DNA from 3 places in the Pseudoxanthomonas winnipegensis genome. Region 3 is predicted to be linked to each of the others. Evidence: riboswitches for the same ligand, from Rfam matches in the RefSeq annotation. Region 3 holds a riboswitch; each other region holds the start of a gene.
What was found. A riboswitch is a leader RNA that binds a small molecule or an ion and turns the genes downstream of it on or off. The one in region 3 is predicted to bind cobalamin.
Positions count from the first base shown of each region.

Region 1 (9,738 bases), 640 kb from region 3:
GCTCTCGCCGGCGCTGCAGCTGATCGGCAAGATGAAGGACACGCTCAAGGGCCGCACGGTCGGCATCCTGGTGCATGACGGCTCGGACGTGGGCACCGTCAAGGCGCTGCAAAAGGCGGCCAAGGACGCGGGTGCGACGGTCAAGCTGGTGGCGCCCAAGCTGGGCGTGGCGCTGTCTGACGGCCGGAAGGTCAGCGCCGATGGCCAGCTGGCGGGCACGCCATCGTTCGTGTTCGATGCGGTCGCGGTGGTGCTGTCGGCCGACGCCGGCAAGGCGCTGGCCAAGGACTCGGCGGCGATCGACTTCGTCAGCAACGCCTGGGCGCATCTGAAGGCCATCGCCAGCGATGCGGGCGCCGCGCCGCTACTGAAGGCCGGCAACGTCGGCAAGGACGCAGGCATCGTCGATGCGGCCGACACCAAGGGCTTCATCGCCGCGGCCAAGACGCGGCAATGGGCGCGTGAGCCGAAGCTGCGCATGCTGGCCTAAAGTTTTCGCCAAGCATGGCCCGAAGGGCACGCCGGCTTCTGCCGGCGTGCCCTTGTCGTTTCAGGCGATGCCAAGCGCACCCGGATGTCGTGACCTGTTCAGCAATCCACTGCGCGGCCATCACGTGCGGCTCAGTAAATCTGAGCCACGCATCCTCTCCATCCGACCACCATGGCCGACCTCGCAGTGCAATCCGACGTTCTCGTCGCCATCCTGCTCGCCGCGCTTCTTGCCGCCGTCCTCGTCCTGCTGGTCCAGCCCTTGTTCGGCGGCCGCAAGCGCGCACTGCACGACGCCGACTGGGAGCCGGAGCGCCAGCAGCTGGCCGTGGATCTGGACCAGTGGGCCGCCGACCTGCGCGTGCTGGCCACTTCGCTGCGCCTGGGCCACTGGGGCGATGTGCGCTACGCGCTGCAGTGGCGCACGCTGGATCCGCCCGCTTCGCTGGTGGACGCGCTGGATTGGGATTCGATCAGCGGCCAGCGGGCGGAGGTGCTGGCGCTGTCCAAGGTGATCGGCCACGCCGACGAGCTGGCGCAGATCGCGGTGATGACCGACCAGGTGGCGATGCTGCAGGGCGGCGCCGCAGTCACGCGCGACACGGTGACCTACGCCGCGGCCGACTATGCCAATGCGTTGCTGGTGCTGGCCGACGCCGCGGCCAAGGCACGTGCCGAACTGCGCCCGGACGCACGGGTCGCGGCGATCGCCCAGCCGACCGGTTGAGCGCGCGGCTGCTTATCGTCTTGTCACACATCGCGGCGTTGGGCCCTGTTGCTGGCGGTACACCGATCCTTGTGCACGAGTGCGAGAGAGGCCTCGTGTGCGCCTTCGGTTGTCGACCGCAGGTCCGGCGGATGCACATCCGCCTCGCTGGCGTCGTGCTGTCCCATCCGCGCCTCGTCCCGCGCATGACGTCTCTGCGAAGCGGACAGGGGAAGCATTGATGTGGCCAGTCTCGCGCGTCTTCGAGCGCGCCAAGCTCAGACACGCCAAGCGCGAAGCCCTGACCGCCCGTCGGCTGCGCAGCGCGGCGCAGGCCGGGGCGGACGAGGAAGCGCATCGGCTGTGGATGGCAGCCGCCCAATGCAGGCGGGTGCTCGAGCGACTGCGGCGCCGTGTCGGCGCGCGGGACCCGGACGGGCGCCTGCTCGAACAGGCGCGCAGGCTGGCGCTGTTCGAACTCGATGCCGAGCGTGCGATTGCCGCACTGCGGATGCAGGTGCTCCAGGGCACCCATAGCATCGACGAGCAGCGGGCGCGTTCGGTCACCGCACGCGACCACCTGGAAACGGCGGCCGACGAGCTGGAGCTGCGCGCCAATCTGGTCGATGCCAGGCAACAGGCGCGCCAGCTGCGCGAGCACTCCGAGGTGCTGCTGAGCGAAAGCAGACAACATCTACTCGCCACCCGCGCACCGCAAGAGATGTAGCTGCCCACACGCGAAGCGTCAGCACCGCGCGAAGACGTCCTGACCTCAACGCCACATCGCTGAGCGAAGAGAAAACGCGATGCGTCCAAGCAGCAGTAAGCGGTCTCGCCTTCACCCGGCATGGGCGGGGGCGCAGCGATGGTATCGGCACACTTCCAGGACCTGCCCCTATGCGCGCCTTCCAACAACGGCACACCCTGCTGCTGGTCGATGACGACTACGCGATCGCCACGGCGACCGGTGAATATCTCGAATCGATCGGCTACGACGTCGACTACGCCCACGACGGACTCGAAGGCTTGCGCCTGGCCAGCGAGCAGCACTACGACGTGATCCTGCTGGACGGCAAGATGCCGCGCATGGACGGGCTGGATGTCTGCCGTGCGTTTCGCCGCGAGGTCAAGCGCAGCACGCCGATCATTTTCCTGTCGGGCCGCGAGCGGGTCGAGGACCGCGTGACCGGCATCGAGGCCGGCGCGGACGACTACCTGGTCAAGCCGTATGCGCTGCCGGAGCTGCAGGCCCGCCTGAACGCGCTGATCAAGCGCCAGCGCCGTCAGCTGGCGGGTACGCGGCTGACGGTCGGCGATCTGACCCTGGAGACGGAGAACTACACGGTCAAGCGCGCCGGCCAGCGGCTGTCGCTCTCGCCGATCCAGTTTCAGCTGCTGGCGGTGCTGATGCGGCATTCGCCGGCGATCGTCACCCGGGCCCAGCTGGAGCGCGAGATCTGGGGCAGCGACCTGCCGGACTCGGACACGCTGCGCAGCCACATCTACAATCTGCGCAAGGTCATCGACAAGCCGTTTGATAGCCCGCTGCTGCACACCCACCTGACCTTCGGCTTCCGTCTGGCGCCGGTGGACCAGCCGCTGCCATCGACGCAGCCCGAGACCGATTCGACCGCCGTGGCGGCCTGAGGCGGCCCTTGGGCCCGGCGTCGGTCCCTTCCCACTTACCAAGGATTGCGCTTGCCCCAGGAACCCGCACCCGGCTTCAAGTCACCGGCCATCGACGAGCTGCGCCTGAAGGGTCACAAGTCGGACATCTTCTTCGCGGCGGTGGAAACCACCCGCATGCCGATGATCGTCACCGACCCGCACCAGCCCGACAACCCTATCATCTTCGCCAACCGTGCCTTCATCGAGATGACCGGCTACAGCGCCGAGGAACTGGTCGGGCGTAACTGCCGTTTCCTGCAGGGCAAGGACACCGACCGGGCCACGGTCGCGGCAGTGCGCGAGTCGGTGGCGCAGAACCGCGAGTTCGCCGCGGAGATCCTGAACTACCGCAAGGACGGCACCTCGTTCTGGAACGCCTTGTTCACCTCGCCGGTGTACGACGAGCAGGGCAATCTGATCTTCTTCTTCGGTTCGCAGCTGGACGTCAGCCGCCGCCGCGACGCCGAGGACGCACTGCGCCAGGCGCAGAAGATGGAAGCGGTCGGCCAGCTGACCGGCGGCATCGCGCACGACTTCAATAATCTGCTGCAGGTCATGAGCGGGCACCTGGAGCTGCTGGGGATGCTCAACAGCGCCGAGAAGCCGGACCAGGCGCGCATCGAGGCCGGCATCGCGCGTGCGCAGGCCGCGGCCCAGAAGGCCGCCACGCTGACCCAGCAGCTGCTCGCCTTCGCGCGTCGCCAGCGGCTGGAGGGCCGGACCACCAACCTCAACACGCTGGTGTCGGGGATGATCGACCTGGCGCACCGCTCGCTGGGCGACGATGTCGAGCTGGTCACCCACCTGGACGCCTCGCTGTGGAACGCCAAGCTGGACAGCACCCAGGCCGAGGTGGCGCTGCTGAACATCCTGCTCAATGCGCGCGACGCGATGGAGGATCGCCCGCAGCGGCAGGTCACCATCGAGACGGCCAACGTGGAGGTGGACCAGAGCGATCTCAGCAGCCCCGACTTCCATCATCTGGCGCCGGGTCACTACGTCAGCGTGGCCGTGACCGACACCGGCTGCGGTATGCCGCTGGACATCCAGCAGCGCGTGCTGGAGCCGTTCTTCACCACCAAGGAGGAAGGCAAGGGCACCGGGCTGGGCATGAGCATGGTGTACGGCTTCGTCAAGCAGTCCGGCGGCGCGGTGCGCATCTATTCGGAGGTGGATCGGGGTAGCACGATCCGACTGTATTTCCCGGCCCAGCCCAGCGAAGGCGGCAAGCCGCAGCTGCCCGAACCGCGGGCCAGCGGCCGCGGCGGCAGCGAGCGGATCCTGATCGTGGAAGACCGCGAGGAGGTCGCGGCGGTGGCGCAGATGTTCCTGGAAGCGGCCGGCTATCAGACCGAGGTCGCCAGCAACGCGGCGCAGGCGCTGGAGCTGCTGAAGGCGAGCGACCCGTTCAATCTGTTGTTCACCGACCTGATCATGCCGGGCGGCATGAATGGCGTGGTCCTGGCCCACGAGGTCATGCGGCGCAGTCCGGCGACCAAGGTCATCCTCACCACCGGTTATGCCGAGAACACGCTGGCGCGCAGCGACGCCGAAGGCGCGCAGTTCGACGTGATCAACAAGCCCTATACCCAGCGCGACCTGCTCAAGCTGGTCCGTCAGGTGCTGGACGGCCCCACCGGGGTGGGCTGAGCTGCAGCGGCAGCCTTGCCGTCAAACAGCTGCGAGACAACGAGGCCCCGAAAGGGGCCTTTTCGTTGGCGCGACCGATCCGTGAGCCGCCTTGACGCGCCCGGCAGCCGGCGCGTAAGGTGCGTCCGTCGTGGTTCCATCGCTTTATCCACATGAAGCGATGGATTAAACGGGAATCCGGTGAAGGCGCGCCCCGTGCGCGTCCATTCCGGAGCTGCCCCGCAGCGGTCATTGGAAACGAAGCCTGCCAACAGCACTGGTCCGCGCCGCAAGGCATGGGGCCGGGAAGCGGCGGGGAGTAGGGGGTGCGGACCTGTTCCGCGCCGTGTCCATGAGCCCGAAGACCGGCCCCGGCCGGAGGACCCTGCTCGGTCTTCCGCTTCGACCTGGCACCGCTCGCGGGAGCGGCACGGGCGCGTGATGCGGCGGGCGCGAGGCCCGGTGCCGCAGGCGTGCGCGTGTGGAGGTTTCCGCGCACGGGGCCGGTTCGCCCGCGGGGGCGAAGGTCGCTGGCATGGCACGTCGCAGCCGCAGGGCTGTAAGGCGTGGCGTGCGGTTCCTTCGTTCCTCAATGCCCACACGCAATGAGGATCCATTCAATGACCAGCGTCACCAACCTCGGCTTTCCGCGCATCGGACCACGCCGTGAACTCAAGCACGCCCTGGAGCGCTACTGGAAGGGCGAGGACAGCGCCGACACGCTGCAGGCCACCGCCGCGGCCCTGCGCGCGCAGCACTGGCAGCTGCAGCGGCAGGCCGGCGCCGAGGTCCTGCCCAGCAACGACTTCTCGCTCTACGACCATGTGCTGGACACGGCGTTCCTGTTCGACGCCCTCCCGCAGCGTTATCGCGCCCTGGCCGACGCCGACCCGCTGGCCGGCTACTTCGCCATGGCGCGCGGCGTGCAGACCGGTGGCATCGACCTGCGCGCGCTGGAGATGACCAAGTGGTTCGACACCAACTACCACTACATCGTCCCCGAGCTGCATGCCGGCCAGGACTTCGCCCTGCGCGGCGACAAGCCGGTGGCGCAGTTCCTGGAGGCCAGGGCCGCCGGCTTCGACACGCGTCCGGTGCTGCTGGGGCCGGTGAGCTTCCTGCTGCTGTCCAAGACCACCGATGGCAGCGACCGGCTGGCGCTGCTCGAGCGCCTGCTGCCGGTGTACGCGCAGCTGCTCGAACGCCTGCATGCCGCCGGCGCGGACTGGGTGCAGATCGACGAACCCACGCTGGTGCTGGACCTGGACGAGGTGGCGAAGGCGGCCTTCGCCCGCGCCTATGCGTTCCTGGCCCAGGCGCCGCGCTCCAGGCTGCTGCTGACCACCTACTTCGGCGCGCTGGGCGACAACCTGGACCTGGTCGCGCAGCTGCAGGTCGAGGGCCTGCACGTGGATCTGGTGCGCGCGCCGGAACAGCTCGATGCGGTGCTGCAGGCCTGGCCCAAGGGCCGCGTGCTCTCGGCCGGCCTGGTCAACGGGCGCAATGTCTGGCGCACTAACCTGGACAACGCGCTGACGCTGGCGCGCTATGCGCAAGGGCACGTCGGCGCCGACAACCTGTGGCTGGCGCCGTCGTGCGCGCTGCTGCACGTGCCGGTGGACCTGGAGCAGGAGAAGGCGCTCGATGCCGAACTCAAGTCCTGGCTGTCCTTCGCCCGGCAGAAGCTGGGCGAGCTGCGGGTGCTGGCCGACGCGCTGGACGGACGCGAAGGCGCGGAAGGCCCGCTGGCGCAACAGCGCGCCCGCCTGGAATCGCGCCGCCAGTCGGCGCGCGTGCATCGGCCCGAGGTGGCCCGGCGCCTGGCCACGCTGAGCGAGGCCGACAGCCGGCGCGTCTCGCCCTACGCCCAGCGCCGCGTGCTGCAGGAGCAGGCGTTCGGGCTGCCGGTGTATCCGACCACCACCATCGGCTCGTTCCCGCAGACCCAGCAGGTGCGTCAGGCGCGCGCCCAGCACAAGGCGGGCAAGCTGTCCGACGCCGACTACGAGACCTTCCTGGAGGCCGAGACCGAGCGCTGCGTGCGCTTCCAGGAACGCATCGGCCTGGACGTGCTGGTGCATGGCGAGTACGAGCGCAACGACATGGTCGAATACTTCGGCGAGCAGCTGGACGGCTTCGCCTTCACCAAGCTGGGCTGGGTGCAGAGCTACGGCAGCCGCTGCGTCAAGCCGCCGATCATCTTCGGCGACGTGGTGCGCCCGAAGCCGATGACGGTGCGCTGGTCGCGCTACGCCCAGTCGCTGACCCAGCGGCCGATGAAGGGCATGCTGACCGGCCCGGTGACGGTGCTGCAGTGGTCGTTCGTACGCGACGACCAGGCCCGCAGCGAGACCTGCCGGCAGATCGCGCTGGCCCTGCGCGATGAGGTCAACGACCTGGAGGCCGCCGGCATCGGCATCATCCAGATCGACGAGCCGGCCATCCGCGAGGGCCTGCCGCTGCGCCGCGATGCGTGGTCGGACTACCTGAACTGGGCGATCGAGGCCTTCCGCATCTGCGCCAGCGGTGTGGGCGATGCGACCCAGATCCACACCCACATGTGCTATTCGGAGTTCAACGACATCATCGATGCGGTGGCGGCGATGGATGCGGACGTGATCTCGATCGAGACCTCGCGCTCGCGCATGGAGCTGCTCGATGCGTTCGTGCGGTTCCGCTATCCCAACGGGATCGGCCCGGGCGTGTACGACATCCACTCCCCGCGCGTGCCCTCGGTGGAGGAAATGGTGGAACTGCTGCGCAAGGCGCGGGCGGTGCTCAGCCCGGAGCAGCTGTGGGTCAACCCGGACTGCGGCCTGAAGACCCGCGGCTGGGACGAGACGCGCCATGCGCTGGAGCAGATGGTGGAAGCCGCACGCCGCCTGCGCGCGGATCTGGCCCAGGCGGCCTGATGCGCGCGTGCCGCGCCTGCGCTGCAGGCGCGGCATTTGGGCGCACGCGGCACACCACGCGGCGTGTCCCCGGCTGAAACCGTTATGAAGCCGATAACGTTTTCACGGCTGCCAGCGACGCGGGGCTTGCGTACACTCTGGCTCCCCCATCTTTCATAGGACTTGCCGACCGTGTCGATCAACCAGGAACAGCGGGACAAGATTGCTTCCGGCCAGGGCTTCATCGCCGCACTGGACCAGAGCGGCGGCAGCACGCCCAAGGCGCTCAAGCTCTACGGCGTCGACGAGTCGGCCTATTCCAACGATGCGGAGATGTTCGCGCTGGTCCACCAGATGCGCGAGCGCATCGTCACCAGCCCGGCGTTCACCGGCGAGCGCGTGGTCGGGGCGATCCTGTTCGAGCGCACGCTGGACGACCGCTTCGCAGGCGAAGAGGCCGCGCACTACCTGTGGAACGTCAAGCAGGTCGTGCCGTTCCTGAAGATCGACAAGGGCCTGGAGGACGAGGCCAACGGCGTGCAGCTGCTCAAGCCCATCCCGGGCCTGGCCGAGCTGCTGGCCAAGGCCAAGGCCAAGGGCGTGTTCGGCACCAAGGAGCGCTCGGTCATCAAGGCCGACAACGCCGCCGGCATCGCGGCGGTGCTGGACCAGCAGTTCGAGCTGGGCCAGCAGGTGCTGGACGCCGGCCTGGTCCCGATCATCGAGCCGGAGGTGGACATCAAGGCCGCCGACAAGGCGCAGATCGAGACCACGCTGAAGCAGGGGCTGCTCGAGCGCCTGGACAAGGTCGATGCGGCCACGCCGGTCGTGCTCAAGCTGACCCTGCCCAGCGTCGATGGCTTCTTCAAGGAACTGGTCGACCACCCCAGCGTGCTCAAGGTCGTGGCGCTGTCCGGCGGCTACAGCCGCGATGAGGCCAACGCCAAGCTGGCCCGGAACCCCGGCATCATCGCCAGCTTCAGCCGCGCGCTGACCGAGGGCCTGAGCGCGCAGCAGAGCGATGAGGAGTTCAACAAGACGCTCGATGCCACCATCGAGTCGATCTACCGCGCCTCGATCGCCTGATCGACGCGGACGGTGGGATTCACGCAGGCCCCGCTTCGGCGGGGCCTGTTGCGTTTCAAGGGCCGCGGCAGGGCGGGCTTCAACGATCGGCGGCGCTGTCGGCCCAGTCGGCCAGGTGAGTGCGCAAGGCCTGCGCGCTCGGCGAAAGCGGGCGTGTACCGTCCCAGCACAGGCACAGGCGTCGCTGCGCCCAGGGCTCGCTCAGCGCAACGCCGCGAACGCACGGCCCAAGCCGCGCCAGTGCGGCGGCCGGCACCACGGCCACGCCGGCGCCGGCGGCGACCATCGCGCCGATGGCCTCGAACGTGCGCAGTCGCACGCGGTACGCCAAGCGCAGGCCCAGCGCCGCCGCCTGGGCGTCCAGATGCCGCTGCAGGGCACTGCCTTCGGGCAGGCCAATCCAGGGCTCGGCCGCCAGATCGGCCAGGCTCAGCGCCTGCGCACTGGCGGCGGCGTGCGCGGGCGGCAGCAGCGCCACCAGGGTGTCGCGCGCGAAGTGCTGGCGTTGCAAGCCTGGCGAGGCCGCGGCCTCCGACAGGATGCCCAGCTCCACCACGCCGGCCTCCAGCGCCTTGGCGATCTCCTCGCTGCTGCGCTCGAGCAGGTCCACATCGATGTGGGGATGGGCCGCCAGCCAGGGCGCCAGCGCGGCGGGAAGCGCCTCGCTCATGGTCGCGGTATTGACCATCAGGCGCACGCGTCCGCGCGTCCCGCGCGCATGGTCGGCCAGTGCGTGCCGCAGCAGCGCCGACTGCTGCAGGATCGAGCGCGCGTGATGGGCCACCGCCTCGCCCGCCGCGGTGGGCCGGACGCCCTTGGACAGGCGGTCGAGCAGGACGACCCCGGCATATTCCTCCATCGCGCGCAGGCGCTCGCTGGCGGCGGCCAGCGACAGGTGCGCGCGCTCGGCGCCGGCGGTGATGCTGCCGGCGTCCAGCACGGCCAGGAACAGGCGCAGGTCGGGCAGATCGAATCGCAAGGCCAAGGGCTCCTTCGGCTGGCCCGAAGGCCGGCATCGGACAGACCGCATTGTGCCCGCGCGCGTCACCCCGTTTCATGGCGGCATGCAGATCTCGACGGAAATGTGGTGGCTGATCGTGCTCGGCACGTTCTTCGTGGCCGGCTGCGTGAAAGGCGTGACCGGCATGGGCCTGCCGACCGTGGCCATGGGCGTGCTTGGCGCGCTGATGTCGCCGGCCTGGGCGGCCGCCTTGCTGCTGCTGCCTTCGCTGGTGACCAATGTGCTGCAGCTGGTCAGTGGCGGGCAGC
Region 1 covers NZ_CP095475.1:4,358,315-4,368,052, reverse strand. The annotation lists gene MWN52_RS19130 (catalase) at 1-490, shown strand, start outside; gene MWN52_RS19125 (hypothetical protein) at 662-1,216, shown strand; gene MWN52_RS19120 (hypothetical protein) at 1,437-1,922, shown strand; gene MWN52_RS19115 (response regulator transcription factor) at 2,093-2,842, shown strand; gene MWN52_RS19110 (histidine kinase famiy protein) at 2,999-4,513, shown strand; cobalamin riboswitch at 4,628-4,880, shown strand; gene metE (5-methyltetrahydropteroyltriglutamate--homocysteine S-methyltransferase) at 5,113-7,404, shown strand; gene MWN52_RS19100 (fructose bisphosphate aldolase) at 7,576-8,469, shown strand; gene MWN52_RS19095 (LysR family transcriptional regulator) at 8,549-9,448, opposite strand; gene MWN52_RS19090 (sulfite exporter TauE/SafE family protein) at 9,534-9,738, shown strand, end outside.
Region 1: another riboswitch for cobalamin. It lies ahead of metE (5-methyltetrahydropteroyltriglutamate--homocysteine S-methyltransferase); the one in region 3 lies ahead of btuB (TonB-dependent vitamin B12 receptor).

Region 2 (9,738 bases), 620 kb from region 3:
GAAGAAGGCGACCAGCCGATGGATCAGATGGCGATCGGCCGGGGTCATCTTGTCGTGCAGATCGGTGATGTCGATCTGGAAGTTGATCTCGTCCACCGTCCAGCTGTTCTTGATGGCGTCGCGATACATGTCATAGAACTGCGGATAGCGCATCGGGCGCAGGGTCAGTTCGAAACCGGGATCGAGCAGCATCTGACGGGGTTGAGCGGACATGGTGTGTTGCCTTTTTGAGATTCCCTTCTTCCGTCGGGGTCGAAGGTGGCGCACGGCGCCGGATGAAGTTGGCGAGTGCACGGAACAGGAGCCTTCAATGACTCCGCCGTACCCTCACCCCAACCCCTCTCCCGTCGGGAGAGGGGCTTTAAGCGTTACTGGCAGGCTTCGCAGGCTTCTGGATTCTCAAGCGAGCAGCTGACCGCCTCGACCGGGGTGTAGGCCGGCTTGGGGGCCTCGCTGGCGCCGTGGCTGATGGTGGCCTTGGCGATGCGGGTGGCCGGACGCGAACGCAGGTAGTAGGTGGTCTTGATGCCCTGCTTCCAGGCGTACATGTACATGGAGGACAGCGCGCCGATGTTCGGGCTCTCCATGAACAGGTTGAGCGAGGCGGACTGGTCGATGAAGGCGCCGCGGTCGGCGGCCATGTCGATCAGCGAGCGCATCGGCAGCTCCCAGGCGGTGCGGTAGACTAGGCGCAGGGCCTCGGGGATCTCCGCCACGCCCTGGATCGAGCCTTCGGCCAGCTTGATCGCATCACGCATCTCCGGCGTCCACAGGCCGAGCTTCTTCAGCTCGTCCACCAGGTAGCGGTTGACCTGCAGGAAGTCGCCGGACAGCGTCTCGCGCTTGAACAGGTTGGACACCTGCGGCTCCACGCACTCGTAGCAGCCGGCGATCGAGGCGATGGTCGCGGTCGGGGCGATGGCGATCAGCAGCGAATTGCGCAGGCCGTGCTGCTGGATGCGCTCGCGCAGCGCGTCCCAGCGCGCGGTGTCCTCGGGCACCACGCCCCAGGCGTCGAACTGCAGCTCGCCCTGGGCGGCGCGGGTGTCGGCGAAGGACGGATGCTTGCCGCGCTCCTGCGCCAGCTCGCACGAGGTCTCCAGCGCGTGGAAGTAGATCGTCTCGGCGATCTTCCTGCTGATCGCGCGCGCCTCGGCGCTGTCGAAGGCCAGGCGCTTGCGGAAGAACACGTCCTGCAGACCCATGCAGCCCAGGCCGACCGGGCGCCAGCGCAGGTTGCCGCGGCGCGCGGTCTCGATCGGGTAGAAGTTCAGATCGATCACGCGGTCCAGCTGACGCACGGCCAGGCGCACGGTCTCGGCCAGCTTGTCGTAGTCGAAGTCGCCGTACTCGTCGAAGTGGCGGCCCAGGTTGATCGAGCCCAGGTTGCACACCGCGGTCTCCTCGTTGGAGGTGACCTCCAGGATCTCGGTGCACAGGTTGGACAGATGGATCACGTTGCCCGGGCGCAGGGTCTGGTTGGACGCCTTGTTGCACTTGTCCTTGAAGGTCATCCAGCCGTTGCCGGTCTCGGCCAGGGTGCGCATCATCCGCGCGTACAGCTTGCGCGCCGGCACGGTCTTGCTGGCCTTGCCCTGCGCCTCGGCCTGCTCGTAGGCGCGCTCGAAAGCTTCGCCGTAGAGGTCGGTCAGCTCGGGAACGGCCTTGGGGTCGAACAGCGACCACGGCTTGTCCGCTTCCACGCGCGCCATGAACAGGTCCGGCACCCAGTTGGCCAGGTTGAGGTTGTGCGTGCGGCGCGCGTCGTCGCCGGCGTTGTCGCGCAGCTCGAGGAAGTCGTCGATGTCCGCGTGCCAGGTCTCCAGGTAGACGCAGGCCGCGCCCTTGCGCTTGCCGCCCTGGTTGACCGCCGCCACCGAGGAATCCAGCGTCTTCAGCCACGGCACGATGCCGTTGGAATGGCCGTTGGTGGACTTGATCAGCGAGCCGCGCGCACGCACGCGCGAGTAGCTCACGCCGATGCCGCCGGAGAACTTGGACAGCTGCGCGATATCGCCGTACTTGGCGTAGATCGACTCCAGCGAATCCTGCGGCGAGTCCAGCAGGAAGCAGCTGGAGAGCTGCTCGTGCGTGGTGCCGGAATTGAACAGCGTCGGGCTGGACGGCAGGTAGTCCAGGTGCGCCATGCGCTGGTACAGCGCCAGGGCCTCCGGCACGTCCTCGCTCAGCGCGCTGGCGATGCGCAGGAAGAACTGCTGCGGGGTCTCGATCACCTTGCGGCTGTGCGGGTGGCGCAGCAGGTAGCGGTCGTACAGGGTGCGCAGGCCGAAGTACTCGAACTCGCGGTCCAGGCCGGCGTCGACGGCGTCGTTGAGCTTGCGCGCGTTGACCTGCACGAAGTTCAGCAGGCGCTCGTTGATCAGGCCGACCTCATGGCCGCGGGCGACCGACTGGGAGAAGGCATGGATCTCCTGGCCGGAGACCTCCTTGGCGATGAAGTTGGCCAGCAGGCGCGCGGCCAGGCGGCCGTACTCGGGCTCCTCGCCGATCAGCAGCGCGGCGGTGCGGATGGACAACTCGTCCAGCTCCTGCGTGGTGGCGCCGTCGTACAGGCCGGAGATGGTGCGCGTGGCCACGCGCATCGGATCGACCGCGTGCAGGCCTTCGGCGCAGCGCTGCACGGCGCGCACGATCTTGTTCAGGTCCACCGCCTCGCTGCCGCCGTTGCGCTTGGTCACGCGCATGGCCGTGGCGGTGGGCGGCGGGGTCAGCGAGAAGGCGGCGTCGGCCGGGCGCTGGGCCACGGCGGAATCAGTCTGGGTCACGGTCGGAACTCTCCATGCGTAGATGCACGCATTGCGCCTTCCCACGAGGGCGCAACTCAGGGCCGGGCGACCGAGGGTGAAACGGCGGCGTCGCAGAAGCCGCGACCGCACGAACGGCGTTCGTGATCGGGCCTTGCGTCACCAGCCGTCTCTCCCTCGAAAGACACCGCGGCCGGCGCCGCGCGAGGTGCTTGCGCGCGACTGTCGGCAGGTCTTCGGACTGACGGGCGTGAAGCCAGGACACAGTCCTGCTTCTCCTAACCCACCGCTTCCCAAGGCCACCGGGGGCCTCAGTGCAGATGGCGGGGTCGTTCCCAATCACCGCTGCGGGGCAGTGCCGGAGTGGGCCGCAAGGCCGCACCGGCTTCCCTTTTCATCCCCGCGGCTTGTGGCCGCGAGGAACCGACGACCCCAAGATAGTGGGGTCACCCACGCCCGTCAACGCCAAATGTAGTGACAAAAGGGAAGGTCTTGATGCCATGCGGGTTTCACGGATTTCTGGCCCGTGGAGCATTCCCGGCCGGTGTGCGCTGCAGCACGGTTGACGCGCCCTTGCCCGTCGGTGTCCGATGTTGGGCAGGCACCTTCGGTCCCGTTGCGGACAACGGCACCCCGAGCGCACGCGCGCCCCTTCCGCCCACGAAGCCCCTGCCATGCACGATCACACCTTGTCTTCCCCGTCCGCGCTGCGGCGCCTGCTGCCGTGGCTGCTGGCGCTGGCCGCCCTGCTGCTGGGCGCCTGGCTGCTGCAGGAAGTCCTGGCCCAATGGCCGCATCGCCCCGGCCTGCGCCAGGCGCTGCGCGACGGCCTGATCTGCGCCGCGGCCACCGCCGCCGGCGCGCTGCCGGTGCTGGCGGTGCGGCGCCTGCCGCAGACGCTGGCCGACGGCCTGATGGGCTTCGGCGCCGGCGTGATGCTGGCCGCCACGGCCTTCTCGCTGATCGTGCCCAGCCTGCAGGCGGCCAAGGACCAGGGCTACGGCGGGCTGGGCGCCGGCGGGCTGGTCAGCGTCGGCATCTGCCTGGGCGTGGCGATGATGCTGACGATGGACCGGGTGATCCCGCATGCGCATCTGGACCAGCAGGGCCAGACCACGCGCGTGGGCGGCCTGCACCAGTGGCTGCCGCCGCAGGTGACGCTGTTCGTGCTGGCCATCACCTTGCACAACATCCCCGAAGGCATGGCGGTGGGCGTGGCCTCCGGCTCGGGCATGGCCAACGCCGAGCCCTTCAGCCTGGCCATCGCGCTGCAGGACATCCCCGAAGGCCTGGTGATCGCGCTCTCGCTGGCCACCGCCGGCGTGCGCCGCGGGCGCGCGGTACTGATCGGCGCCGCCTCGGGTCTGGTGGAGCCGCTGGGCGCGGTGGTGGCGGCGGTGGCGGTGGGCACGTTCTCCACCCTGCTGCCCTGGGGCCTGGCGTTCGCGGCCGGGGCGATGCTGTTCGCGGTCAGCCACGAGGTCATCCCCGAGTCGCACCGCAACGGCCACGAGACCCTGGCCACCATCGGCCTGACCCTGGGCTTCTGCCTGATGATGGTGATGGACACCGGGCTGGGCTGATCAGCCGCCCGGCTTGAACCCCGGCGGACCGAACAGTGTCCGCAGCGCCTGCCCGGGCGAGCGCACCCGGCGCAGGTCGGCCCACAGCCCCAGCCAGCCGTGCAGGGCGATCCGCACCGGATGGTGGCTGTGCAGCGGTTCGACCAGGCCGTAGCGCGGCGGCACGCCCGGCAACTGCGCGCGGAAGCTGCCGAACATCCGGTCGAACACGATCAGCACCCCGCCGTAGTTGCAGTCCAGATACTCCGGGTTGCTGGCGTGGTGCACGCGGTGGTGCGCCGGGGTGTTGAAGACGTATTCGATCCAGCGCGGCAGCACGCCGATCAGTTCGGTATGCAGCCAGAACTGGTAGAGCAGGTTCAGCGACAGCGCGCCCAGCACCGCCGGTACCGGGAAGCCCAGCCACACCAGCGGAGCGAAGAACAGCGCCTGCCCGGTGAGCTGTGCGGTCCAGCCCAGCCGGTACGCCGAGGCCAGCGTGTACTGCTCGGGCGAGTGATGCACGCAGTGGTTGACCCAGAACCAGCGGATCCGGTGGTCGGCGCGGTGCATGGCGTAGTAGCAGGCCTCCTGGCCGACGAACAGCAGCGCCCATTGCCAGGGCGCATCCATCGCCAGGGTCGTCAGGCGCACCTGGTGCACCGCCAGCAGCGCGACGCCGGCCACGCCGCTGCCGAGCACCAGGCCGACCAGGCCGCGGCCGAGCGCATCCCCCAGCGAGGCCCAGTAGCTCTTCCAGTCGTACGCCAGACCGCGACGCAGGCGTAGCCAGGCTTCGAGCGCCGCCAGCAGCGGCAGCACCAGCGGGACCCAGCGCAGCCAGGACAGGTGCGGGCCAAGCAGGGACAGGACCATGGCCGCGGCGGCCTACTGGCCCGACCCGCGTCGGGCGGCGGACAGCGCCTGGCCCGCCGCGCGCAGTTCGTCGCGCGATAGGGCGCCGTCGTGGTTGGCGTCCAGCGCGTCGAAATGTTCGAACAGGCGCGGCAGGCTGGCCTGGGCTTCGCTGCGCTGGATCAGGCCATCGCCGTTGGCATCGGCGGCCTTGAGCTTGCGCGCCATCTGCTGGCGGCCGGCCGAGGCGGCGCTTTCGCTGGCCTGCTGCGCCAGCAGGCAGGACGGGGCCAGCGCGAGCAGCGCCAGCGTCAACGCGGGAAGGAGCTTCTTCATGGACAGGTCTCGATCGAAAGGGCGCGCCGCCGGCCTGGCGGCGCGCGACAGGCTCACTTGCGGCAGGCCACGACCTGGCCGCTGCTGTCGGTGCAGGTGCCGGTGTGGCTGACGCTGCCGTTCTGCACCGTGGTCGACCCGGTGTAGGACGCCCCGCCGGCCGTGGTGGCGCTGGTGCTGCGCGCGCCGTTGACGTTGCCTGCGGCATCGCGGCTGATCTCGCCGCTGGTGGACAGGCTGCCTCCGGCGGCGGTGGTCGCGCTGGCCGTGCCCTGGCGGCCGGCGCTGCCGTCGGTGTTGCGGTACCAGCTGCCGCTACGGTGCGCGCTGCCGCCGTCGGCGCCCTGCACCGCCGCGCCGCTGCGGCCGGTGGTATTGCCGGCCGCATCGGTGCGGCTGCCGTGGCCGCGCACATAGGCGCCGTTGGCGTTGCGTCCGGCGGCGGCCGTGCCGCGCACCTGCGCGCCATCGGCGGCGGTGCCGGCGCCATGGACGCGGACGCGGCCGGCCCAGGCGTCGGTGGAGAAGGACAGCGCGCCGCCAACGGCCAGCGCGGACAGCAGCATCAGGTGGGTCGTACGCATGATCGGTTCCTCGCGATGGGATGGAACGGCGTCGATCGCCGTGCCGCCATGCTGGGCCGGCAGAGGCCGCGAGGTGTTGCGCCTCTGCCAGCGGATGTGTCCGCCGGCCGGCGCTGAAACATCTGCTTACAACCGGCGTTGTCGGCGCCGGCCGCCGGGCGCGATAGTGCGCCGCATGAGCGAGATCACCGCCAAGCTGCTGCTGGTCGACGACGACGTGCGCCTGCGCGAACTGCTGCAGCGCTACCTGGAAGGCGAGGGCTTCGCCGTCAAGGCGGTGGGCGACGGCACGCAGATGCGCCAGGCGCTGGACCGCGGCCATTTCGACCTGATCGTGCTGGACCTGATGCTGCCCGGCGAGAGCGGCCTGGAGCTGTGCCGGCGCCTGCGCGGCCAGGGCGACCCCACGCCGGTGGTGATGCTCACCGCCAAGGGCGACGAGATCGACCGCATCGTCGGGCTGGAGATCGGCGCCGACGACTATCTGCCCAAGCCGGTCAATCCGCGCGAGCTGCTGGCCCGCATCCGCTCGGTACTGCGACGCACGCAGGCCATGCCGGGCGCGCCGCAGGCCGAGGGCGGGATCGTCGCCTTCGGCCCGTGGCGGCTGGACCTGGGCAACCGCCAGCTCAGCCGCCAGGGCCGCGTGGTGAAGCTGACCAGCGGCGAGTTCGCGGTGCTGGCGGTACTGGTGCGGCACCCGCGGCAGACACTCTCACGCGACCGGCTGATGAGCCTGGCGCGCGGGCGCGAGCACGAGGCCTTCGAGCGCAGCATGGACGTGACCATCGCCCGCCTGCGCAAGCTGCTGGAGGACGATGCGCGCAACCCGACCATCGTGCAGACGGTGTGGGGCGCGGGCTATGTGTTCGTGCCGCCGGAGGAGGTCGCGTGAGGCGCGCGCCGGGGATGTTCGCCCAGCTGGCGCTGGTCATCGCGCTGGTGCTGGCCGGCGCCGGCGTGCTGGCCGCGGTGCTGGGCCGCGAGCTGGCCATCGCCCCGGCCGCCGACCAACTGGCGCGCGCCATGCGCGGCTTCGCCGGCCTGGCCGAGGAGGTGGACCGCAACAGCGGCCACGCCGCCACGCTGCGCTATCTGCAGCAGGCCGGGCTGGACGTGCGCGAGCGCGCGCCGGCGGCCGACGCGCGCGCGTTCGCGCCCTTCCTGCGCGTGCTGCGCCAGCGCACGGCGCGCGCGCTGGGCCCCGAGCGTGCGGTGGTGCTGTCGCGCGACGTTGAGGGCGACCGGCTGTGGATGCAGCTGCGCACCAGCCCGGCGCTGTGGATTTCCTTCGGCGCCAAGCCCGCGCGCGGCAGCCGGCGCTTTACCCTGGCCTTGCTGCTGGGCTGCGTCGGCCTGACCTGGCTGGCGGCGGCGTACTGCGCCCAGCGCCTGGTCGGCCCGCTGCGCCAGCTGGCCCAGGCCGCGCCCGGGCTGGTCCGTGGCGAGGCGCCGCGCCTGGACGTGCGCGGCCCGCGCGAGGTGCGCGAGCTGGCCGACGCCCTGGAGCAGGCCAGCGAGGACGTGCGCAGCGCCGCCGACGAGCGCGCGCTGATGCTGGCCGGCATCTCGCACGACCTGCGCACGCCGCTGACCCGGGTGCAGTTCGCCACCGCGCTGCTGCCCGACACCGATCCCACCCTGCGCGCCGGCATCGACCGCGATATCGCCGAGATCGACGCCATCCTCTCGCAGTTCATCGCCTACGCCCGCGACGGCCGCGACGAGGCGGCCGAGCCGCTGGACCTGGCGCGGATCTGCCGCGAGGCGCTCGATGCCGCCGGCGGACCGTGGGACGTGCAGTGCCCGGACACCGCGCCGCTGCGCGGGCGGCCCATCGCCCTGCGCCGCGCGCTGGAGAACCTGGTGGCCAACGCACAGCGACATGGCGCCGCGCCGTTCGCGCTGCGCCTAGTGGGCACCGGCGATGGCGCCTGGCAGGTGACCGTGTGCGACCACGGCCCGGGCATGGACGCGGCGCAGGCGCAGCGCGCGCTGCAGCCGTTCGTGCACGACCCGGCCGGCGGCGGCAGCGGCCTGGGGCTGGCCATCGTCGACCGCGTGGCGCGCCAGCACGGCGGCGCGCTGCAGCTGCTGCCCAACCCGCCGCGCGGCCTGCGCGCGGTCCTGCGCCTGCGCGGCGCCTGACGTCCAACCGGAACCTTCGCCATGCGTGTCCGCTCCGCCTGCTGTGTCCTGTTGCTCTGCCTGCCGCTGCTGGCCTGCGCGCAGTCGCGCGGCGAGCGCCTGCGCCACCTGCTGGGCCAGCGCCAGGCCGAGACCGGGGAAACGCAGTCGCTGCCCGCCGACGCGCGTGTGCTGCGCGAGGTCGCCTATGGCCCCGATCCGGCGCAGCGCTACGACGTGTATGCGCCCGCCGGCGCGCGCGGCCTGCCGATCATCGCGATGGTCCACGGCGGCGGCTGGAGCAAGGGCGACAAGGACAGTCCCGGCCTGGCCACGCCGAAGGCGGCGTACTGGCTGCCGCGCGGCTATGTGCTGGTGTCGATCAACTACCGCATGCTGCCCGACGCCGATCCGGCCGTGCAGGCCCGCGACGTGGCCGCGGCCATCGCCCACCTGCAGCGGCACGCGCAGGACTGGGGCGGCGATCCGGCGCGCACGGTGCTGATGGGGCATTCGGCCGGCGCGCATCTGGTCGCCCTGCTCGGCGCCGATGTCGCGGCGCTGACCGAGGCCGGCGCGCAGCGCCCGCGCGCGGTGATCGCGCTGGACAGCGCGGCGATGAATGTCGTGCAGATCATGCAGGCGCGCCATTTCCCGCTCTACGACCGCGCCTTCGGCGACGACCCTCGCACCTGGAGCGCGGTCTCGCCCTGGCACCATCTCTCGCGGGCTTCGCTGCCGATGCTCGCGGTGTGTTCCTCGCGGCGCGAGGACAGTTGCGCGCAGGCGCGCAGGCTGGCGCAGCGCGAGCAGGCCTTCGGGGTGACCGTCCAGGTCCTGCCCGAGGATCTGTCGCATATGCAGATCAACCGCACGCTGGGCGAGCCTTCCGACTACACCCGTGCGGTCGATGCCTATCTGGCCACTGCGGTGAAGTAAGCCGCGCACCGCACGCAGCTCTTCTCTGACGGCTTTGTCATCGCGCATAGCGGCGCGCGAGGCCTTTAGCGGCCACCGCATGCCCGTGTGTGGCTTGTCCGCCATTTGAGAATCACTTACATTTGCGCGCCGCAGGCCTCCGCGCCAACGCCCGCCTGCGTGGTCATCGGACGACCATCGCCAGCCCGCTATCTGGGCAAGCCTCCCAACGTCTTCCCCGCCGTGCGCTCGCCTTCGCGGCGCGCGGCGTGCCTGCCTGCGCCTTCGAGGAACCTCATGTCCGCTGCCGTTTTCCGCGCGTCCGCCGCGCCGACCCGCTCCCCGCTCGCCGCGGCCCTGCTGCTGGGGCTGGGTCTGTGCGCCCCGCTCGCCCATGCCGCCGACGGCGAGACCGACGCCGAGGAGCAGGCGCGCCGCCGCACGCCCAAGACGCTGGACAACGTGCAGGTCACCGGCGCGCGCGCCGAGCCGTCCACCACCACGCGGCTGCCGATCAGCCTCCAGGACACGCCGCAGTCGGTGAGCGTGATCGGCCTGCAGCGGCTGGAGGACGAATCGATGTTCAGCATC
Region 2 covers NZ_CP095475.1:4,337,035-4,346,772, forward strand. The annotation lists gene MWN52_RS19000 (ribonucleotide-diphosphate reductase subunit beta) at 1-213, opposite strand, end outside; gene MWN52_RS19005 (ribonucleoside-diphosphate reductase subunit alpha) at 369-2,705, opposite strand; cobalamin riboswitch at 2,976-3,208, opposite strand; gene MWN52_RS19010 (ZIP family metal transporter) at 3,440-4,348, shown strand; gene MWN52_RS19015 (sterol desaturase family protein) at 4,349-5,203, opposite strand; gene MWN52_RS19690 (EF-hand domain-containing protein) at 5,216-5,518, opposite strand; gene MWN52_RS19025 (hypothetical protein) at 5,572-6,102, opposite strand; gene ompR (osmolarity response regulator transcription factor OmpR) at 6,278-6,997, shown strand; gene MWN52_RS19035 (ATP-binding protein) at 6,994-8,250, shown strand; gene MWN52_RS19040 (alpha/beta hydrolase) at 8,272-9,168, shown strand; gene MWN52_RS19045 (TonB-dependent siderophore receptor) at 9,445-9,738, shown strand, end outside.
Region 2: another riboswitch for cobalamin. It lies ahead of MWN52_RS19005 (ribonucleoside-diphosphate reductase subunit alpha); the one in region 3 lies ahead of btuB (TonB-dependent vitamin B12 receptor).

Region 3 (9,738 bases):
AAGGCGCTGTTCGGCCTGGGCGATGAGTTCGTGGCCGATGGACGCCAGTTCGACCGTCTGCTCGACGACGGCGACGTGCTGCAGGTGGGCGCGCTGACCGTGCGCGTGCTCGCCACGCCGGGCCACACGGAGGACAGCCTGAGCTATGTGATCGGCGATGCGGCCTTCATCGGCGACACGCTGTTCGCGCCGGCCTCGGGCACGGCGCGCACCGATTTCCCCGGCGGCGATGCGGCGCAGCTGTACGTCTCGATCCAGCGCCTGCTGGCGTTGCCGGAGGACACGCGTCTGTTCCTGTGCCACGACTATCCGGCGCAGGGCGCCGCGCCGAAGGTCGAGGTCACTGTCGCCGAGCAGCGCGCGCACAACCTGCATGTCGGCCAGGGCGCGAGCGAGGCCGACTTCGTCGCCCGCCGCCGCGCGCGCGATGCGGTCCTGCCGGTGCCGCGCCTGCTGCTGCCGGCCCTGCAGGTGAACATCCGCGGCGGTCGTCTGCCGCCTGCCGAGGCGGACGGGGTGGCCTATCTGCGCCTGCCGCTCAATCGGCTGGGCGTGCAATGAGCCTGGAGTGGAGCGGCGCACTGGCCGGCGGCGTGCTGATCGGCATGTCGGCCAGCGCGCTGCTGTGGCTGACCGGGCGCATCGCCGGCGTCAGCGGCATCGCCGGGCGCGCGCTGCTGGCGCCCAGCGAGGGCCTGGCCTGGCGGCTGGCCTTCCTGGCGGGGCTGATCTGCGTGGGGAGTCTGGCGCTGCACGCGCTGCCATCCGCACAGCCCACGCGCGCCGGCTTTCCGCCGTGGCTGCTCGTCGTGGCCGGCCTGCTGGTCGGGGTCGGCACACGCATGGGCAATGGGTGCACCAGTGGTCACGGCGTCTGCGGGCTGGCGCTGCATTCGCGTCGCTCGCTGGCCGCCGTTGCGATGTTCATGGCGGTGGCGATGGCGGTGACCTTCCTGGTGCGGCATGTAGGGAGTGGTCCATGAATCGGCAGGTCTGGGCCGCGGCGGCCTGTGGCGCGCTGTTCGGCGTCGGCCTGGTGGTCTCGGGCATGACCGATCCGCAGCGCGTGCTGGGCTTCCTCGATGTCGCCGGGCGCTGGGATCCGCGTCTGCTGTTCGTCCTGGGCGGCGCGGTGTTGACCAGCGGCGCGCTGTTTCCGCTGATCCGGCGACGTCAGGCACCGGTGTGCGCGCCGTCGTTCTCGCTGCCGGCCGCACGCGCGATCGATCGTCCGCTGTTGCTGGGCGCCGCGCTGTTCGGCGCCGGCTGGGGCCTGGCCGGCTACTGCCCCGGCCCCGCGCTGGTCGGCCTCGGCGCCGGCATCGGCGAGGCGCTGTGGTTCGTGCCGGCCATGCTGGCGGGCATGGCGCTGCACCGGCTGCTGGCGGGGGCATAAAAAAAGCCGGCGCAACGCGCCGGCTTTTCTCTGCAAACCTTCTTGGGCGAAGGCTTACTGCTTGGCCTGCCAGCGCACGCTGACGGTGTACTCGCGGCCGGGCTGGTTGTACCACTGGACGGTCTCGTAGTCCTTGTCGAACACGTTGGCGGCCTTGGCCAGCAGGGTCCAGTCGCGCGACAGGGCGTATTCCAGGCGCACGTCCATCGTGCCGTAGCCGGCCAGGCGCTCGGTGTTGGCCGCGTTGTCGTAGCGCTTGCCGGCGGCGTTGCCGGTCAGGCCCAGGCGGAAGTCGCCGATCGCATAGTCCAGGTCCAGGCGCGCGGTGTCGCGTGCGCGGCGCGCCAGCCACTTGTCGTGGTTGGCGCCGTCGCCGTCGTCGCGCGCATCGGCGTGGCTGAGCTGGGCGTTGATGTCCAGCCCGGCCAGGGTGACGAAGCCGGTCAGCTCGGCGCCGCGGATCCTGGCCTTGTCCACATTGACGATGTTGAAGGCCGTGTCGTAGCCGATCAGGTCCTCGATGCGGGTCTCGTAGGCGTTGAAGGTCCAGTTCCAGCCCTGGCCGTACTGCGCCAGGCCAAGGTTGAGCGACTTGCTCTTCTCCGGCTTGAGGTTCGGATTGCTGAAGCCCGGGTAGTACAGGTCGTTGAAGTTGGGCGCCTTGAAGCCGGTGCCCGCGTTGGCGGTGAACTTGAAGCCGTTGCCGAAGCCGAAGCCATAGCCCAGGCTGCCGGTGGTGTGCGAGCCGAACTGTTCGTTGTCGTCGTTGCGCACCGAGGCCTGCAGCGCGTGCGCGCCGAAGCTGCCCTGGTACTCGGCGAACACGCCGGTGTTGTCGCGCGCGTCGATGTCGTAGGGCGTGGTGCTGGTGACGCGGTCGTTCAGCCAGTCCACGCCCAGGGTGAAGGTCTGGCCTTCGGCGAAGCGGTAGTCGCCCTGCGCCGAGGCGGTGTCGCGGCGGGTGTCGAAGGTGCTGACGAAGCTGCGCGTGCCGGTATCGGCATCGGCGAAGTAGTTGTCGGCCTCATCGTCATTGCGGCCGGCCTGCACGGTCAGCTGGAACGCCTCGTTCGGGTTCCAGCGCAGCTTGCCGCCGGCCACGCGCTGCAGGCTCTTGGCCTCATTGCCGCCGAACAGGGTGCCGTCGTATTCGTTGTAGCTGTCGGCGTTGAGGAAGTTGCCCTCCAGCGCCAGCGTGTCGGTGACGTCGATCCCGGCGCGCAGGCCGAAGGAGGTGTTGCGGTAGCCGTCGCGGTCCGGCTCGTCGGCGTAGCAGCCGGCGCCGAAGGGATGGGCCGCATCGCCGGCGGTACCGCGGCAGGCGTTGATGCCATCGGTGTCCTGGTAGCCGCCGTTGGCCGACAGCCAGCCGCGTTCGCCGCGATAGCTGAAGCCGGCGCTGTGGTCGCGCAGGCCATGGCTGCCGAAGCCGGCCTGGGCGTAGGTGGTCAGGCCCTTGCCGCCGCTGCGGGTGAAGATCTGGATGACCCCGCCGATGGCTTCGGAGCCGTACAGGCTCGAGCGCGGGCCGCGCACGATCTCGATGCGCTCGATCTGCGACACCGGCAGGTCCTGGAACGCGGCCAGCCCTGCGGTAACCGAGCCGATGCGCACGCCGTCCACCAGCACCAGCACGTGATCCGATTCGCTGCCGCGCAGGAACACGCTGGTCAGCTTGCCCGGCCCGCCCTGGTTGGCGATGTTGATGCCGGCGCGGCCAGCCAGCAGCTCGGGCAGCGAGGTCGCCTGGCTGCGCTCGATCTCCTCGCGCGAGATGACCTGCACGGGGACCAGGCTGTCCTGGACGGCGACTTCGGTGCGCGTGGCGGTGACGCTGATCTGGTCCAGATCGGTCGCGTCGTCGGCGGGCCGCGCCAGGGCGGTGGCGGAAAGGCTCAGGCCGATGGCCAGGCAGAGCAGGGTGGTCTTCATGTGGGGAACTCCGTCGCGCGCCTCGCACGTGCAAGGCAGGAAAGTCGCGGCGACGGAAGGCAACACAGGCGGACAGCGCGCACGGCAAGGCGTGGGCGCGGCACGCGCGACGCCCTCCGCATCGCAACCGGTGGTGGGTTCGGTACGAACCCGTGCTGCTCAGGCCGGTCTCCGGGCTTGCGAGCTGGAAGGCACTCCTTCCGCCGTCGCGCCTTCCCGCGTGCGCTGAAGGCACGCAGTGGCCGATGCGTTGGCATGGCTCGCTTACCGTTGCGGGGGCAGCGCCGGATTCGTCCCGTGGCGGGGCTCACCGGCTTCCCGTTTCAACCTGGACGCGGTGGATGCGCGGCAGGTCACCTGAAAGCGGCGCGGATTGTACGCGATCCAGCGCCTGGCGCGGCGCTCAGTCGCTGTCGCGGCCGGGGCTGTCGAAGAAATCGAACGCCGGCGCGGCGCCGCCTTCCTCGTCGTGGCGGGTGGTGGTCACCGGTGCGGCGGCGGGGCGGCCGCGCGGGGCGGGCAATGCGGCGGCGGCGACCTCGACCTCGGCGACCATCTGCTGGCGGCGGGCGTCGGGCACGTCCTGCCAGTGGCAGCCCAGCAGGGCGCCTTCCAGGGCATAGAGCAGGTTGAGGCTGGGGCGGAAGCCGGCGCGCTTGATGCGCATAAAGGCTTCCACGGGACCGGCCGCGCGCAGGTCCTCTTCGGTGCGCAGGCCGACCTGACGCAGCCACGCAGCGGACTTGGGGCCGATGTTGCGCAGCTGCGTGGTGCTCACGCCAGGGCGTCCACGAAGGCCGCGGCGATGGCTTCCAGGCCGCGCTGGTCGTCTTCGTCGAAGCGGCCCAGCTGGGGGCTGTCGATGTCCAGCACGCCGATCAGGGCGCCGTCCTTCACCAGCGGCACCACCAGCTCCGAGCGCGAGGCCGCGTCGCAGGCGATATGGCCGGGGAAGGCTTCCACGTCGTGGACGCGCTGGGTCTGGCGGGTGCTGGCCGCCGCGCCACACACACCCTTGTCCAGGGCGATGCGCACGCACGCCGGCAGGCCCTGGAACGGCCCGACCACCAGCTCGGTGCCATCGAAGAAATAGAAGCCGGCCCAGTTGAAGCCGGGCAGTGCGTGGTAGAGCAGCGCGGCGAGGTTGGCGGCGTTGGCGATGCGGTCGGTTTCCCCGTACATCAGGCCGCGCGCCTGCTCCAGCAGCTGCGCGTATTGCTCGGGCTTGGTCCCGGAGAGGGTCTGGGTCGCGAATGACATGTCGTGGATTCTACGACGCATGGCGCGCAGACCGGCCATGTTGTTGCAGGAAACGCTATGTCCCCGGTGCGCGCGGCGCGGGAAGCTGGTTCTTGCGATCGAGGGTCGCGGGGGCGTGCGCGTTCTGGCTTCGGTTGGGCAGCGGTCCGGCGGGCGGTGTCCGCTTTTCCCTCAGTCGGGGCGTCATGCCCTGCCTTAAGGCGCTCGGCTTCCTGCCTCGCTCGTCGCGACCCCCGCCCGCCGGCCCGCTGCCGCGCGCGTCGAGATGATCGGCTTTGGTCGAAAGAGGTCCTGCTTGGTTCACTGGGGAGCCTCGACCGTTCGGGCCCGTGACGGCGCGCGATCGGACTCCCATCTCCGTGGGAGCGACTGTCTCCTCAATCTGTAGAGCGGAGCTTGCTTCGCTGCGCTTCGTTCGGTTCATGGGGAGGGCCCCAGCGGAGCGAGCTCCGCTCTACAGGGCTCACACCGAGCACGGGCAGAGCGAAGGGCGGTCGGCGAAGCGTGTTCCCCGGCCCTGCACCCTGGTGGCGGAGACAAAAAAAAGGCCCGACAGGGGGAGGGACCTGTCGGGCCTGGATTTGTGCGGGGGGAGGGACCCACACAAATGGGGGTTGCGTGGCGCGGTGCGCCGGCGCGAGAACTGCTGTTGCGACGCAGCATAACGCCGGACTTGGTGCGATGCAACATCCCTTGTGCGTACGACCGACGAACGGTCGGCCGCGGGTCGATGACGCGCCCTGGCGTCAGTCCGCGCGCGGTCCGCGATAGCGACTGCCGGCCGTGCAGGTCTCGTGGACCACAACCTGGCTCAGCATCGGCAGGGCCGGCTTGAGGTGGTCCCAGATCCACTCGGCGATGCGCTCGCTGGTCGGGTTGTCCAGGCCCTCGATGTCGTTGAGGTAGTGGTGGTCGAGCCGTTCGTAGAGCGGCTTGAAAGCCGCCTTGACGTCGGCGAAGTCCATCACCCAGCCGGTGTGCGGATCCAGGGGGCCGGTCAGATGCAGTTCGACGCGGAAGGAATGGCCGTGCAGGCGGGCGCACTTGTGCCCCTCGGGCACGTTCGGCAGCCGGTGCGCGGCCTCGAAAGTGAAGACCTTGAAGATGTCCATGGCGGGCAGTCCGGGGCCGGCGCGTAGGCGTCGGCGGTGAAGGAAAGGAGACGCGCCGGCCTGCGGCGCGTCCCCGATGGCAGCTTAGTGCGCGGCGCGCGGCGCGCTCTGGCGCCGACCGCCGTCGCGGCGGCCGCCGTTGTTGGGCGCGCTGCCGCTGCCGTGCTTCTTCGGGCCGGCGTGGGCGTGGGCCTGCGCCTGGCGCGGGGCGTCGCCGTGCGGGCGGCGGCCGTGGCGGCGCGGCGGACGGGTGCCCGACGGCTGCTCGGCCTTGCCCGGCGCGCTGTTGCCCCAGCGGATCGGATGCTGCGGCACGAAGCCCTCCACATCGCGGATCTCCACGTCGCGGCCCAGCAGGCGCACGATCTGGCGCAGCAGCTTGGCGTCTTCCTGCGCGACCAGCGACACCGCCTCGCCGGTGGAGCCGTTGCGGCCGGTGCGGCCGATGCGGTGCACGTAGTCCTCGGCCACCATCGGCAGGTCGAAGTTGATCACCTTGGGCAGCTGGTCGATATCGATGCCGCGCGCGGCGATATCGGTGGCCACCAGCACGTTGATCTTGCCGGCCTTGAAATCGCGCAGCGCGCGCAGGCGCTGGGCCTGGCTCTTGTTGCCGTGGATCGCCGCGGTCTGGATGCCGGACTTCTCCAGGAAGGTGGCCAGCTTGTCGCTGCCGTGCTTGGTCTTGGCGAACACCAGCGTCTGCACGCGCGTGTCGGCCGCCAGCAGGTGCAGCAGCAGCTCGCGCTTGCGCGCGCTGTCCACCGGGTGCACGCGGTGGGCGATGGTGTCGGCCACGGTGTTCTTCGGTGTGACCTGGATTTCCAGCGGGTCGACCATGAACTCGCGCGCCAGCGCCTTGATCGGCTCGGCGAAGGTGGCCGAGAACAGCAGCGTCTGCCGGTCCTGCTTGGGCAGCTTGGCCAGGATGCGCTTGATCGAGGGCAGAAAGCCCATGTCGAGCATGCGGTCGGCCTCGTCCAGCACCAGGATCTCGATGCCCGACAGGTCCACGCTGCGGCGCTCGATGTGGTCCAGCAGGCGGCCCGGGCAGGCGATGACCAGGTCCACGCCACGACGCAGCGCGTCCAGCTGCGGGCCCATGCCCACGCCGCCGTAGATGGTCGCGGCCGGGATGCGCAGGTACTTGCTGTAGTCGCGCAGGCTCTCGAAGACCTGCGTGGCCAGCTCGCGGGTCGGGGTCAGCACCAGCGCGCGCGGCCGGCGCGGGCCACGGGTGACCTCCTGCGAGGACGTACCCAGGTGCTGCAGCAGCGGCAGACCGAAGGCGGCGGTCTTGCCGGTGCCGGTCTGCGCGCCGGCCAGCAGGTCGCGGCCTTCCAGCGCCGGCGGGATCGCCTGCTCCTGGATCGGGGTGGGATGTTCATAACCCTGCTCGGTCAGCGCGCGCAGCAGGAACGGGGCAAGCCCCAGGGATTCAAACGACATGAGAAAACTCCGGATGGACGCCCACGCCGCGCGGCCCCTGCCTGATCCGTGCGACGCGAAAGCGCCGCCGGCCACGCAAGCCAACGCGAGGAGAAGCGTGTGTTGCCCGAAGCGTTCCCGAACCGCGCTGCGAGTAACTGGATGGGCGGCCCGTGCCGACACTGGCGCGAACCGTCTTTGCGAAGCGAAAAGGCGTCGGAAGGAAGGGGGGCGAGGCGGGCGTAGGGCCCGGGCCGCGCCGCTGGTCCCGTCAAGGGAAACACGACTGCCGCTAGCGAAGCGCGTCGATGGTAGCAGATTCCAGGCCCGCCCGTGGCCCCGCCTCACCCCCGCCCCGCCCCGCGGCGCTTCTGACGAGCGCCACTGCCACCTCCGATCACGTCACGGCCTTTGTAGAGCGGAGCTTGCTCCGCTGCTTTTCGTCCGGATCATGGGAAAGCCCCAGCGGAGCAAGCTCCGCTCTACAAAGGCCGGATCATAGGAAAGCCCCAGCGGAGCAAGCTCCGCTCTACAAAGGCCGGATCATGGGAAGGCCCCAGCGGAGCAAGCTCCGCTCTACAAGGGCCGGATCATGGGAAGGCCCCAGCGGAGCAAGCTCCGCTCTACAGGGGGGGGGGGGCGCCATGGCGGCGATGTGGCTTTCCCACGGACCATCCGACCCCCCAACACCAGGGGCGTATCATGCAGCCTCAGTTAAGGCAGAGCGGCCGATCCGACCATGAGCCTGCGCATCCAACGCAATCCCACCGACCCCAACCAGACCAGCGTGGAGGGCCACGGCTGCCGCGTCTGCCTGGTGCGCCATCTCGCCGTGTGCACCGCGCTGCCGCCCGATCAGGCCAAGGCGCTGGAGGCGATGACCGGCGACACCCATCTGCGCGCCGGCGAGTTGCTGGCGCGCGAAGGCGAGCCGCGGCGCTACGTCTTCACCGTGCAGAGCGGCGCCCTGCGCCGCACCCGCACGCTGGCCGACGGCCGCCGGCTGGTGGCCGGGTTCCTGATGCAGGGCGACTACATCGGCTTCTCCGGCGCCAGCCATTACCGGCACACCATCGAGGCGATCACCGACGCCAGCCTGTGCGCGGTCTCCCAGCCCGGCATGCGCCAGCTGTGCCAGACCTATCCGGGCCTGGAGCACGAGCTGATGGAGCGCGCCTGCATCGAGCTGGACGCCACGCGCGACAAGCTGATGGCGCTGGCGCGGATGACCCCGCCCGAGCGCCTGGCCGGCTTCCTGGTGGACATGGCCGCGCGCCGCGCGCGCCAGGGCCTGGACGATGCCGTGGTCGAACTGCCGATGACGCGCACCGACATCGCCGACTACCTGGGCCTGACCATCGAGACGGTTAGCCGCTGCTTCACCCGCCTGCGCACCGACGCGCTGATCGCCACGCCCGAGCCGCACACCGTGCGCCTGCTCGACCGCGACAGACTCGAGGCGTTGGCGGCCGCCGCCTGAGGCGTCCGCGCGGTCCCTAGGGACTGATGCTGTAGGTGATGTACAGGCCGCCGCCGGTGAGTACCACCATCGCCACGATGAAGGCCACGTCGGCCACCTGTTCGAGCCGGTGGTTGCGCGTACCGGTGCGCAGCCCGAAGTAGGACACCAGCGTGGCGATCAGGAAGATCACCGCGTCCCAGGCCAGCAGGTCGTCGGCCAGGGTCGCCTTCTGATTCACCGCCGCCGCCACGTGCAGCAGGCCGACCCCGGTCAGGCACACGCCGACCATGGCCGCCGAGATCGGGCAGATCAGCGCGCAGATCTTCTCGTCGAGCTTGCTGCGTGCGGGGTCGTACATGGCCGAACGTGTGGGGGTACGAACGTCGACTCTAGCGCAGCTGCGCGCATCGGCCGTTGCCCGGACTTAAACGCGGGCGTGCGTTTCGCTCATGGCTGCGCGCGGGGCGCGAGCCGGCCGTCGATCAGCTGCCAGTGCGCGTCGGCCCAGCCTGCCGGCAAGGCGTCGTGGGTGATCACGATGACGGTGCGGCCGGCGCTGGCCTGGGCCAGGTCGGCGAGCAGGGCCTGGGCGGTGTCCACGTCCAGGCCTTCGGTGGGTTCGTCCAGCAGCAGGATCGGGGCATCGCGCAGCAGCGCGCGTGCCAGGGCCAGGCGCCGGGCCTGGCCGGCCGACAGGGTGCGGCCGTGTTCGCCGACCCAGCCGTCGAGCTGGCCGGGCAGCGCGCGCACCAGATCGTCCAGGCGCACCTGCGCCAGCGCCTGCCACAGGCGCGCCTCGTCGGCTTCCGGCGCGCCCAGCTGCAGGTTCTCGCGCACGCTGCCGGCGAAGACCGGCGCCTCCTGCGGCAGCCAGGCGATGTGGCGATGCCAGTCGGCCAGGGCGAAGCCGCGCAGTTCCTGGCCGCCGTAGCGCAACGTACCTTCGGTGGGATCGACCAGCCGCAGCAGCAGCGCCAGCAGCGAGCTCTTGCCCGCGCCGCTGTCGCCGCCGATGGCCACGCGCGTGCCCGGCGCGATGCGCAGCTGCACCTGCCGCAACACAGGCGCGGCGGCGCCGGGCCAGCGGAAGGCGACCTGGTCCAGCGCCAGCACGCCGGTGGCGGGCACGGCCTGCGGCGCTTCGGGAT
Region 3 covers NZ_CP095475.1:3,714,163-3,723,900, reverse strand. The annotation lists gene MWN52_RS16380 (MBL fold metallo-hydrolase) at 1-561, shown strand, start outside; gene MWN52_RS16375 (YeeE/YedE family protein) at 558-983, shown strand; gene MWN52_RS16370 (DUF6691 family protein) at 980-1,396, shown strand; gene btuB (TonB-dependent vitamin B12 receptor) at 1,451-3,328, opposite strand; cobalamin riboswitch at 3,474-3,706, opposite strand; gene MWN52_RS16360 (TfoX/Sxy family protein) at 3,732-4,106, opposite strand; gene MWN52_RS16355 (GAF domain-containing protein) at 4,103-4,588, opposite strand; gene queD (6-carboxytetrahydropterin synthase QueD) at 5,335-5,700, opposite strand; gene MWN52_RS16345 (DEAD/DEAH box helicase) at 5,785-7,149, opposite strand; gene MWN52_RS16340 (Crp/Fnr family transcriptional regulator) at 7,868-8,608, shown strand; gene MWN52_RS16335 (hypothetical protein) at 8,625-8,948, opposite strand; gene cydC (thiol reductant ABC exporter subunit CydC) at 9,038-9,738, opposite strand, start outside.